One region of the Paenisporosarcina sp. NPDC076907 genome, then DNA from elsewhere that is predicted to be linked to it. Evidence: riboswitches for the same ligand, from Rfam matches in the RefSeq annotation. Region 1 holds a riboswitch; each other region holds the start of a gene.
What was found. Region 1 has a riboswitch for S-adenosylmethionine ahead of metK (methionine adenosyltransferase). Riboswitches for the same ligand answer to the same signal wherever they lie in the genome.
Positions count from the first base shown of each region.

Region 1 (3,283 bases):
GGTCGTCCGGCAAAAGTCGTCCGTGAATTGAATGAAGAAGACAAGCTAGATATGGAACGTATTGTTAGAGAATATGCGGAAAAAGGACAGATCTATAAGGCAATGCAACAACAAAAATAAACGATAGTAATGACCAGGTGATTGAGCATGGTCATTTTACTATTTTGAAATACAATTTGTTTTATTCCCTGTTCAAATTGATTTGTTCCCGTCCACTGTTAGTTTCTTCCTGTTTGAAAGCAGCTTCTTGCCTCTCATACCGATTTATTCCCATTCGCGACTGATTTATTCCCTTTCAACCAATAACCACCATTAAAAAAGCCATTCAAGGGAATTCCCTCGAATGGCTTTTCCTAGTATTAAACGCCTGCTTTTTCTTTCAAAGTAGCCGCTCTGTCTGTTTTCTCCCATGGAACATCCAAGTCTGTGCGACCGAAGTGTCCATAAGCAGCAGTTTGCTTGTAAATTGGACGACGTAGATCTAACATCTTGATGATTCCAGCTGGACGAAGGTCGAATGACTCGCGAACAATTTCAACAAGTTTCGATTCTTCAACAATACCTGTACCAAATGTATCGATTGCAATTGATACGGGTTGTGCAACACCGATTGCATAAGCAAGTTGAACTTCACAACGGTCAGCAAGTCCTGCTGCAACAATGTTTTTAGCTACATAGCGAGCTGCATATGCTGCTGAACGGTCAACTTTCGTTGCATCTTTACCAGAGAATGCGCCGCCACCGTGACGAGCATATCCACCGTACGTATCAACGATAATTTTGCGTCCTGTTAAACCAGCATCCCCTTGAGGTCCACCAATTACGAAGCGGCCAGTTGGGTTAATGAAGTATTTTGTGTTTTCGTCGATTAATTCTGCAGGAACTACAGGATTGATGACATGTTCTTTCAAGTTGCGTTGAATTTGCTCAAGTGTTACTTCTGGGTGATGTTGAGTAGAAATAACAATTGTGTCAATACGCAAAGGTTTATTGTTTTCATCATATTCAACAGTTACTTGTGTTTTGCCGTCTGGACGTAGGTATGGAAGAATTTCCTCTTTACGTACTAGTGCTAAACGACGAGCTAACTTATGAGCCATACTAATAGGAAGTGGCATTAATTCCGGTGTTTCATTACAAGCAAAACCGAACATTAAACCTTGGTCACCTGCACCGATTGCTTCGATGTCTGAATCTGTCATCGAACCTTCACGCGCTTCAAGTGCTCTGTCAACACCCATAGCGATGTCAGCAGATTGCTCATCGATTGCAGTCAATACTGCAGAAGTCTCTGAGTCAAAACCATATTTTGCACGTGTGTAGCCAATTTCTCGAACTGTTTCACGTACCACTTTTTGAATATCCACATATGCTGAAGTTGTGATTTCACCGGCAACAAGTACTAAACCTGTAGTTACAGTTGTTTCACAAGCAACACGTGCATTTGGATCTTCTGTTAAAATAGCATCTAAAATTGCGTCTGAAATTTGATCGCAAATTTTGTCCGGATGCCCTTCTGTTACTGATTCTGATGTAAATAGACGACGAGTTGTCATTAAAAATTCCTCCTATATCCTTCGAGATTGCTCTCGGAAAATTCAAACGGTACTCATTTCCCATGTCCAGCTTATTCATTCGAATAAAACCTTCCGCCTTTTCGGGCTTCTGCACACGAGGATAAAGGGAGATGTCATAAAAAAAACCCTCTCTCACGTAAAAACATGAGGAAAGGTATTCGTTAATGGGCACCTTTCACTCTTATCATCCAAGGAATACACCTTGCTTCAGGTTCAGCACCTTTGCCAATTACTACTTGGTTCATAACTGCAGGTTGCCGGGTTTCATAGGGCCTGACCCCTCCACCAGCTCGGGATAAGAGTATCCGTTCAGTTTTACATCATAATAAACTAATGATGGGTTGTCAAATATTTTTTTCATTCTATATAAATGTTTGAAAATCAGAAAAAATTTATTAGGCTATTAGTGTAGATTAATAAACGTAATGTGTTATACTAATTTTCGAATAAAGCATAAACCCGTTATAAGGGTAATATACGACAAAGGAAGGTACATATACATGAATTCAGTGAACACGATGAACGAGCTGAACGACTTGTTAAATGGCCAAAACGTGCATGTGCAACTTTCAGTCCCACAACTTGTGGAGAAAGCAACATTACGTGGAGAAGCTGTCTTAACATCAACTGGAGCTGTAAAAGTAGAGACAGGAAAATATACAGGACGTTCTCCTAAAGACAAATATGTTGTTGTGGAAGATATCTCGAAGGACAAGATTGATTGGGGCGCTGTAAACCAACCAATATCATCTGAAATTTTCTCATCTTTATATAAGAAAGTCGTTAATTATTTAAAAACAAAAGAAGAGTTATTCGTCTTCAATGGCTTTGCAGGTGCAGACAAAGAATCTCGTCTTTCCTTGCAAGTGATTAATGAATATGCTTGGCATAACCTTTTTGCACACCAATTATTCATTCGTCCAACACAAGAAGAGTTGGCTACGCATGAAGCTCAATTCACGATTGTATACGCTCCGACATTTAAAGCGGATCCTGCAATCGATGGTACTGGTTCTGAAACGTTTATTATTGTTTCAATGGAAGAACGTATCATTTTAATTGGTGGTACAGAGTATGCAGGTGAAATGAAGAAATCAATTTTCTCTATCATGAACTACTTACTACCTGAGCAAGGCATTCTGCCTATGCACTGTTCTGCAAACGTTGGTGAAAAAGGCGATGTTGCTTTATTCTTCGGATTATCAGGAACTGGTAAGACAACATTATCTGCTGATGCAGATCGCAAATTAATCGGTGATGATGAGCATGGATGGTCAGATAATGGAGTTTTCAATATTGAAGGCGGCTGTTATGCGAAAGCAATCAACTTGACTCGTGAAAATGAACCACAAATTTTCGATGCAATTCGTTTTGGATCGGTATTGGAAAACGTAGTATTAGACCCTGAAACACGTATGCCGGACTATGAAAATATTTCGTTGACTGAAAACACGCGTGCGGCTTACCCATTACAAGCGATTGATAACATTGTTGATCCTTCTGTTGCCGGTCATCCGAAAACCATCATTTTCTTGACTGCTGATGCGTTTGGCGTTTTACCTCCAATCAGTAAGTTGACGAAAGAACAAGCAATGTATCACTTCCTAAGTGGATTTACATCAAAATTAGCTGGTACAGAGCGTGGAATTACATCTCCACAAGCAACATTCTCTACTTGTTTCGGTTCTCCATTCCTTCCCCTTCCT
Region 1 is NZ_JBNNIX010000002.1:724,081-727,363, forward strand. It holds gene ACQKEV_RS11305 (gamma carbonic anhydrase family protein) at 1-120, shown strand, start outside; gene metK (methionine adenosyltransferase) at 360-1,556, opposite strand; SAM riboswitch class I at 1,756-1,879, opposite strand; gene pckA (phosphoenolpyruvate carboxykinase (ATP)) at 2,078-3,283, shown strand, end outside.

Region 2 (3,283 bases), on a different contig from region 1:
ATAAGTGGTAACGTTTCATATTGCACGTCTGCCATAACGACACCTGATAAATAATCCGGATAGCCTGGGTCAGGCAGTAACATTAAATCTCCCGGATTCAGTACAGCCATCGGCAACTCAACCAGTCCGATTTTCGTTCCAAATAACACCGCTACTTCAGTTGTAGGGTCGATGTCAACGTTGTATTCGCGTTTATAAAAATCGGCTGCAGCCTCTTTTAATTCGCTAATTCCTCGGAAGGGTGAGTATTTATGTGTAATCGGATTTTCTGCAGCTTCTTGTAAGGCTATTACGATGTGTGGCGGTGTTGGTTGGTCAGGGTTTCCTTGACCTAAATTGATTACATCGCGCCCTTCTGCTACTGCAGCTCCTACTTTTTGAACAAGTGAAGCAAAGAATTGTGGTGGTAATTGTTGAAGCTTCTTAGAAAGTTCCATGGCGTTTCCTCATTTTCTGAAATAGTTGCAATCATCAGCCAAATCTTATAATCTTTTGTGTATCTTGTCTACAGGGGGTGTACCCATGAAAATCGCATGCATTCAACTCGACGTAGCGTTTGCCGAGCCTGAAAAAAATTTTTCCAACGTTCAAAAGTACATAAAAAAGGTCGCAAGTGAGGGTGCAGAGCTCGTTGTCTTACCTGAAATGTGGAATACGGCCTATGCATTAACGCAATTAGATCAACTGGCAGATCCAGAAGGGAAACGGACAAAAGAGGTTCTTTCTGAGTTAGCGCGTACATATCATGTTCATATCGTCGGAGGTTCGGTTTCGACGAAAAAAGGAGACCACTTCTACAACACGATGTATGTCTTTTCGAATGAGGGAGAGCTTGTTGCCGAATACGATAAAGCGCATTTGTTCCGTCTCATGGATGAACATCTTTATTTACAAGCAGGAAATCATGCAAATGTTTTTTCATTAGGTTCTATTCAAGCTGGCGGGGTCATATGCTATGATCTAAGGTTTCCTGAATGGCTACGGGCGCATGCATTGGCAGGAGCGAAAGTGCTATTTTTACCAGCACAATGGCCTGAGACGCGTATTGACCATTGGAAAATCTTGCTTCAAGCCCGTGCCATTGAAAACCAATGTTTCGTAATTGCGGTTAACCGAACTGGGTACGATCCGAACAATCAGTTCAATGGTCAATCGATGATTATTGCACCTTGGGGAAAAGTGTTGTGGACAGGCGCAGAACATGAAGAATATGCTGTCGTTGATGTTGATTTTTCAGAAGTGGAAGAAGTGCGAACTCGCATACCAGTATTTGAAGATCGCAGACCCTCACTCTATAAACCTTTATTTGAAAAATGAAAATTATTTTCAAAAAGTATTTGACACCTGTGTAAAAACATCGTAAGATTTATTTCGAGCAACAAAACAACTACATATGGAACATTATCAAGAGAGACCGAGGGATAGGCCCTATGACGTCCGGCAACCCCCAGCACAAGCTGGGAAGGTGCCAATTCCTACAGAATGAGTTCATTCTGAAAGATAACCCAAAATCCATTTTTCGGTGCCTCTTTCATGATGAAAGAGGCATTTTTTATTTGGTGAAAAGGAGCATGTGATGATACACATTATTGATTTATCTAAAGAGTACGTAACGAAAAAAGGGTCGGTTATCGGTGTAGACCGAGTGAATCTTACGATCAATGAAGGGGAAGTGTTCGGGATTGTTGGATACTCCGGTGCAGGAAAGAGTTCACTGTTACGGTGCATCAATTTACTTGAACGACCAACGAGTGGCCAAATCGAAGTAGATGGTCGCGACCTGACAAAGTTAAAAGGAGAACAATTGCGTAAAGCCCGTTTGAAGATTGGCATGATCTTTCAACACTTTTACTTAATCAGCCAAAAAACAGTTGCAGAAAATATTGCATTTGCATTAAAAGCTGCGGATACGCCAAAAGAAAAAATGGCCACGCGTGTTTTGGAATTGCTTGAGATGGTCGGGCTGACCGATAAGAAGGATGTGTATCCGGCACAGTTGAGTGGTGGACAAAAGCAACGTGTAGGGATAGCGCGTGCACTGGCAAACAACCCATCTGTTTTGCTTTGTGATGAAGCAACATCAGCGCTGGATCCGAATACGACCTTATCCATTCTTCGATTACTTAAAAAAATCAACCGTGAATTGAACATCACAATTGTATTAATCACGCACGAAATGAATGTGGTAAAAGAAATATGTGATCGTATGGCCGTTATGCAGGATGGGCGCGTTGTTGAAGAAGGAATGGTATACGATATTTTCTCTAATCCTCAAGCAGATTTAACGAAAGAATTCATCAGCAGTGTGGTGTCGTTTGAAGTACCTCAATCGATTTTGGATCAAGTCACTGGACGCATTGTGAAAGTGTTGTTTAAAGGAAATGTGGCGGGAGAAGGGGTCATATCGGATATGGTTCAGAATTTTGATGTGCGCGGTAATTTCTTGCATGGCTCGATTGAATACATACAGGAAGTACCACTTGGCTTGTTTTTGATGGAAATTCAAGGACAACCAGAAAATGTAACAAGAGCCATCACGTATATGGAAGGACGCGGGGCGCAAGTGGAGGTGGTAAGAAGTGGGCATTGATATCCAGAATGTAATTGAATTATGGCCAGAAATCCTGAAGGCATTCGGGCAAACGATGTATATGATCGGAATTTCATTAGCAGTTGCCATTGTTATCGGATTACCACTAGGCATCATCCTATTCGTTACTGATCGGGGTTTATTTTTAGAAAATCGAGTAATCAAAGGAATACTCGGTTTTATCGTCAATATGGTACGTTCGATTCCATTCATCATTTTGTTGGTAGCCCTTATTCCCTTAACCAAGTTACTCGTCGATTCAACGATTGGTCCAGCAGCTGCAAGTGTATCATTATCGGTTGCCGCCATTCCTTTCTTCGCCCGGATTGTTGAAACGTCACTTCGCGAGATTGATAAAGGAGTGATCGAAGCAGCCATTGCAGTTGGCGCAACACCATGGATGATCATTAAAGATGTGTTATTGCCTGAAGCGAAATCAAGCCTTGTACAAGGCATAACATTAACCATCATCAGCTTAGTTGCTTACTCCGCAATGGCGGGAGTTGTAGGAGGTGGCGGTATTGGAGACTTAGCGATTCGCTTCGGATATTACCGTTACGACAATACAATCATGATCGTGACTGTTGTGATTTTAATTGTTCTCGTTCAAATCATTCAGCAGTTGGGTGACTGGACGTCAAAAGCAATAGATAAACGATAAAAAGGGAGAGAAACAGAGATGAAAAAAATTCT
Region 2 is NZ_JBNNIX010000006.1:151,683-154,965, reverse strand. It holds gene ACQKEV_RS16325 (pyridoxal phosphate-dependent aminotransferase) at 1-437, opposite strand, end outside; gene ACQKEV_RS16320 (carbon-nitrogen family hydrolase) at 523-1,317, shown strand; SAM riboswitch class I at 1,399-1,507, shown strand; gene ACQKEV_RS16315 (methionine ABC transporter ATP-binding protein) at 1,577-2,590, shown strand; gene ACQKEV_RS16310 (methionine ABC transporter permease) at 2,586-3,251, shown strand; gene ACQKEV_RS16305 (MetQ/NlpA family ABC transporter substrate-binding protein) at 3,270-3,283, shown strand, end outside.
Region 2: it holds a riboswitch for S-adenosylmethionine, as region 1 does, so the genes downstream of both, ACQKEV_RS16315 (methionine ABC transporter ATP-binding protein) here and metK (methionine adenosyltransferase) in region 1, are expected to answer to the same signal.

Region 3 (3,283 bases), on a different contig from region 1:
TAGTTAGAGGGATGATTGCGACGAGCAAAATGATAAAAGGCACGGAACGTAAAATATTAATGACAGGATTCAAGATGTTGAAAATCCATTTATTGTCCAAGATATGGCCTTTTCGTGTAATGACGAGCAAGATGCCAAGTGGGAGACCAATCAGTGCCAAAAAATTAGCGAAATAGCGACCATGTAAAGCGTATCGCCAAAGCCAACCAGTAGTTGTTCGGTTGTAATTTCCATGCCCCATAATGTATCAGTCATGCAGTTTCACCTCCTGTATGATGAACCCTTCGTCTTTGATAAAGGAGAAAGATTTTTCTACCTCGCTCTTTTCACCTGTTACTTCGATAATCAAATTACCAAAAGGGGTCTCCTGGATCTCTGAAATGTTTGCTGAAAGAACACTTAAGTGCACGTCATATTTCTTAGCAATAGTCGAAAGTAAGGGCTGACTAGATGTGTTGCCGACAAAATTTATTTTCCAAATGATTGGCAGCGTGCTTGATAATACAGCATTTTTAAGAACGCTTTGTGGGATTTCGTCGTGAATGACTGTCCGAACAAAATTCTTTGCGATGTCCGTTTTTGGTGAAGCAAAGACATCAAAAACGGAACCTTGTTCCACTACGCGTCCGCCTTCCATGACCGCTACTTTGTTGCAAATTTCCCGGATGACGGACATTTCGTGTGTAATGAGCAGGATCGTAATGTCATATTCTTGGTTAATCTTTTTGAGCAGCTGCAAAACAGCGCTGGTCGTTTGTGGATCAAGTGCTGATGTGGCTTCATCACATAGCAGAATGGAGGGGTTTGTAGCTAGCGCTCTTGCAATCCCAATCCGTTGTTTCTGACCACCCGATAGCTGCTCGGGATAGTTCTTGGCTTTGTCTGCAAGCCCTACGAAGTCTAGTAATTCTTCAACACGCGTTTTGATTATTGATTTTGATGTGCCTGATAATACGAGCGGAATGGCAACGTTATCGAAAACAGTTTTGGAATTCAGCAGGTTGAAGTGTTGAAAGATCATGCCGATTTTTTTCTTTTGAGCTCGAAGTTGTTTAGGCTTCAGTGCAGTTAGTTGTTGTCCGTCAACTATTACTTGCCCGCTGGATGGGCGTTCGAGCAGATTGACCAATCGGATGAGTGTGCTTTTCCCTGCACCGCTATAGCCAACCACCCCGAAGATATCTCCTTTTTCAACAGTGAGGTCTATGCCTTTCAAGGCTTCAACCGTTTGCTTTTTGGTTTGAAATGATTTCGTGACTTGTTGGAATTCAATCAAGTGGATGTCGCCCCTTTCTATGTCATGTTCGTTATCAAAGAGGATGGGCAATAAAAAAAGCCCCTTCTGTCGATAGACAGAAGAGGCATACGTATGCAAAGAAAATGCGGACACAAATCCACAGAAAATTAGCTCGAACACTCCTTCTTATCTATCGAACAATAAATTGTCCGCTGGAATTAGCACAGTATTTTTACACGAAGTAAAAACCCGCTGCTGAGGTATCATAGGGCCAGGCCCTCCACATCTCTTGATAAGAAATCACGCATATTTAATTATGTTGTTCACTATAGTCTGAATATTTCAGCCTGTCAACTAGGTGATTAATAGTCGCAATAGTTTAATAATTATTCATTTCAAAAAATCACTGAATTTACGTGCTCGAATGGATGACGGGAAAATTGGATGTATTGTTTATGAAAAAAACAATCAATATTTTCATAAAGAGTCTTGAAGTTTACGTTAACGTCAATGTTAGAATAGGTAAAAATGGGAAGCGGTGAGGTGGGAATGAAGAGCATCGCAGAAGTAGCGAAAGAGTTTGGGGTGACGACGCGGACCATCCGATATTATGAGGAACTTGGCTTGTTGAAACCTGTTCGAACAGAGAGCAATATTAGGATGTTTGGACCAAAGGAGTACGCGAAACTTAAGTTGATCATCCGCGGAAAACAGTATGGTTTTAATCTGGATGAAATTAAAGAAATGGTGTTGTTGTTCGACCATGATCGGACGGGTGCTAAGCAGTTGGAGCGGACGATTGAGTATGGCACGACACGGGTGGCTGAGATAAATATGAAAATTCTTGATTTGCAGAATATGAAGTCTGAAATGGAAGAGTTGCTTGGGCAGTTCCAGGAAAAATTATCGAATTTAAAGGGGAATGTGAAATGATTCGACGAAATTTTTATTCTGAAGATGAAACGCTGCAACATATTTTGAGAAGTGGATTGCAACCTGACATGTTTGACTTTGCAGATAAGGCTTTGACTAAGTTTGGTGAGCAAGTAGCGAATGAAATTGATGAACGGGCTCGCCATACAGATCGTGAAGGTGCACCAAACTTGGTGAAATTCAATCGTTACGGAGAAGATGTTTCGGAAGTATGGGTCAATGAAGGGTACAAAAAGACCGTGCAGGAAACTTATGAAACAGGGATAGTCGGCTATGTGCACAAGAAGATACCGGAGTTGGATCGTAAGGGGAATTATTTGTACAGTTTTGCACAAGGCTACGTATTATCCCAATCAGAAGCGGGTTTTTATTGTCCCGTTACTTTGACGATGGCCACGGCATTCTTGCTCGACCATTATGCGGATGAAAAATTGAAAGATCGTTTCTTACCGCATGTGTGTGCCACAGGGGAAATGGAGTTGTTTGAAGGTGCCACTTTTTTGACTGAGCGGCAAGGTGGATCGGATGTTGGTGCAAATGTGGTAAAGGCTGAGCAGGAGGGTGATCATTTTCGATTATATGGCGAAAAGTATTTTGCCTCGAATGCCGGTATGGCAAAGGTCGCGATGGTTCTTGCACGAATCGATGGAGCGCCTGAAGGTTCACGTGGATTGACACTTTTTGCTGTTCCATGGCGACTGGAAGATGGTTCGTTGAATGGGATTTCCATTCGAAGATTGAAAGACAAGTTAGGTGTAAGAGCAGTGCCGAGTGGTGAAGTGGAATTCGACGGTGCGGTGGCTTATGCAGTGGGTGATAAAGCGAATGGCCTGAAATATATGATGGAAGCATTGAATTTATCGCGTATTTGCAATGCTGTCGCATCTCTTGGAATCATGCGCCGCGCATTAAATGAGGCTTCTGAATATGCTCATCAACGAGATGCTTTTGGACGAAAGCTTGTTGAGTTCCCGATGGTGCAGGATTCGTTAGGCAAATTGACGGCAAAATTGGAAGTAGAACTTATGACTGTATTTGATTTGATCAAGCTGTATGATCGTGTTGTTGCGAATGAAGCGAGTGAAGAAGAAGTCGTATTGAATCGGTTATTTA
Region 3 is NZ_JBNNIX010000001.1:941,538-944,820, forward strand. It holds partial or broken gene ACQKEV_RS04590 (methionine ABC transporter permease) at 1-234, opposite strand, end outside; gene ACQKEV_RS04595 (methionine ABC transporter ATP-binding protein) at 248-1,276, opposite strand; SAM riboswitch class I at 1,421-1,536, opposite strand; gene ACQKEV_RS04600 (MerR family transcriptional regulator) at 1,787-2,170, shown strand; gene ACQKEV_RS04605 (acyl-CoA dehydrogenase family protein) at 2,167-3,283, shown strand, end outside.
Region 3: it holds a riboswitch for S-adenosylmethionine, as region 1 does, so the genes downstream of both, ACQKEV_RS04595 (methionine ABC transporter ATP-binding protein) here and metK (methionine adenosyltransferase) in region 1, are expected to answer to the same signal.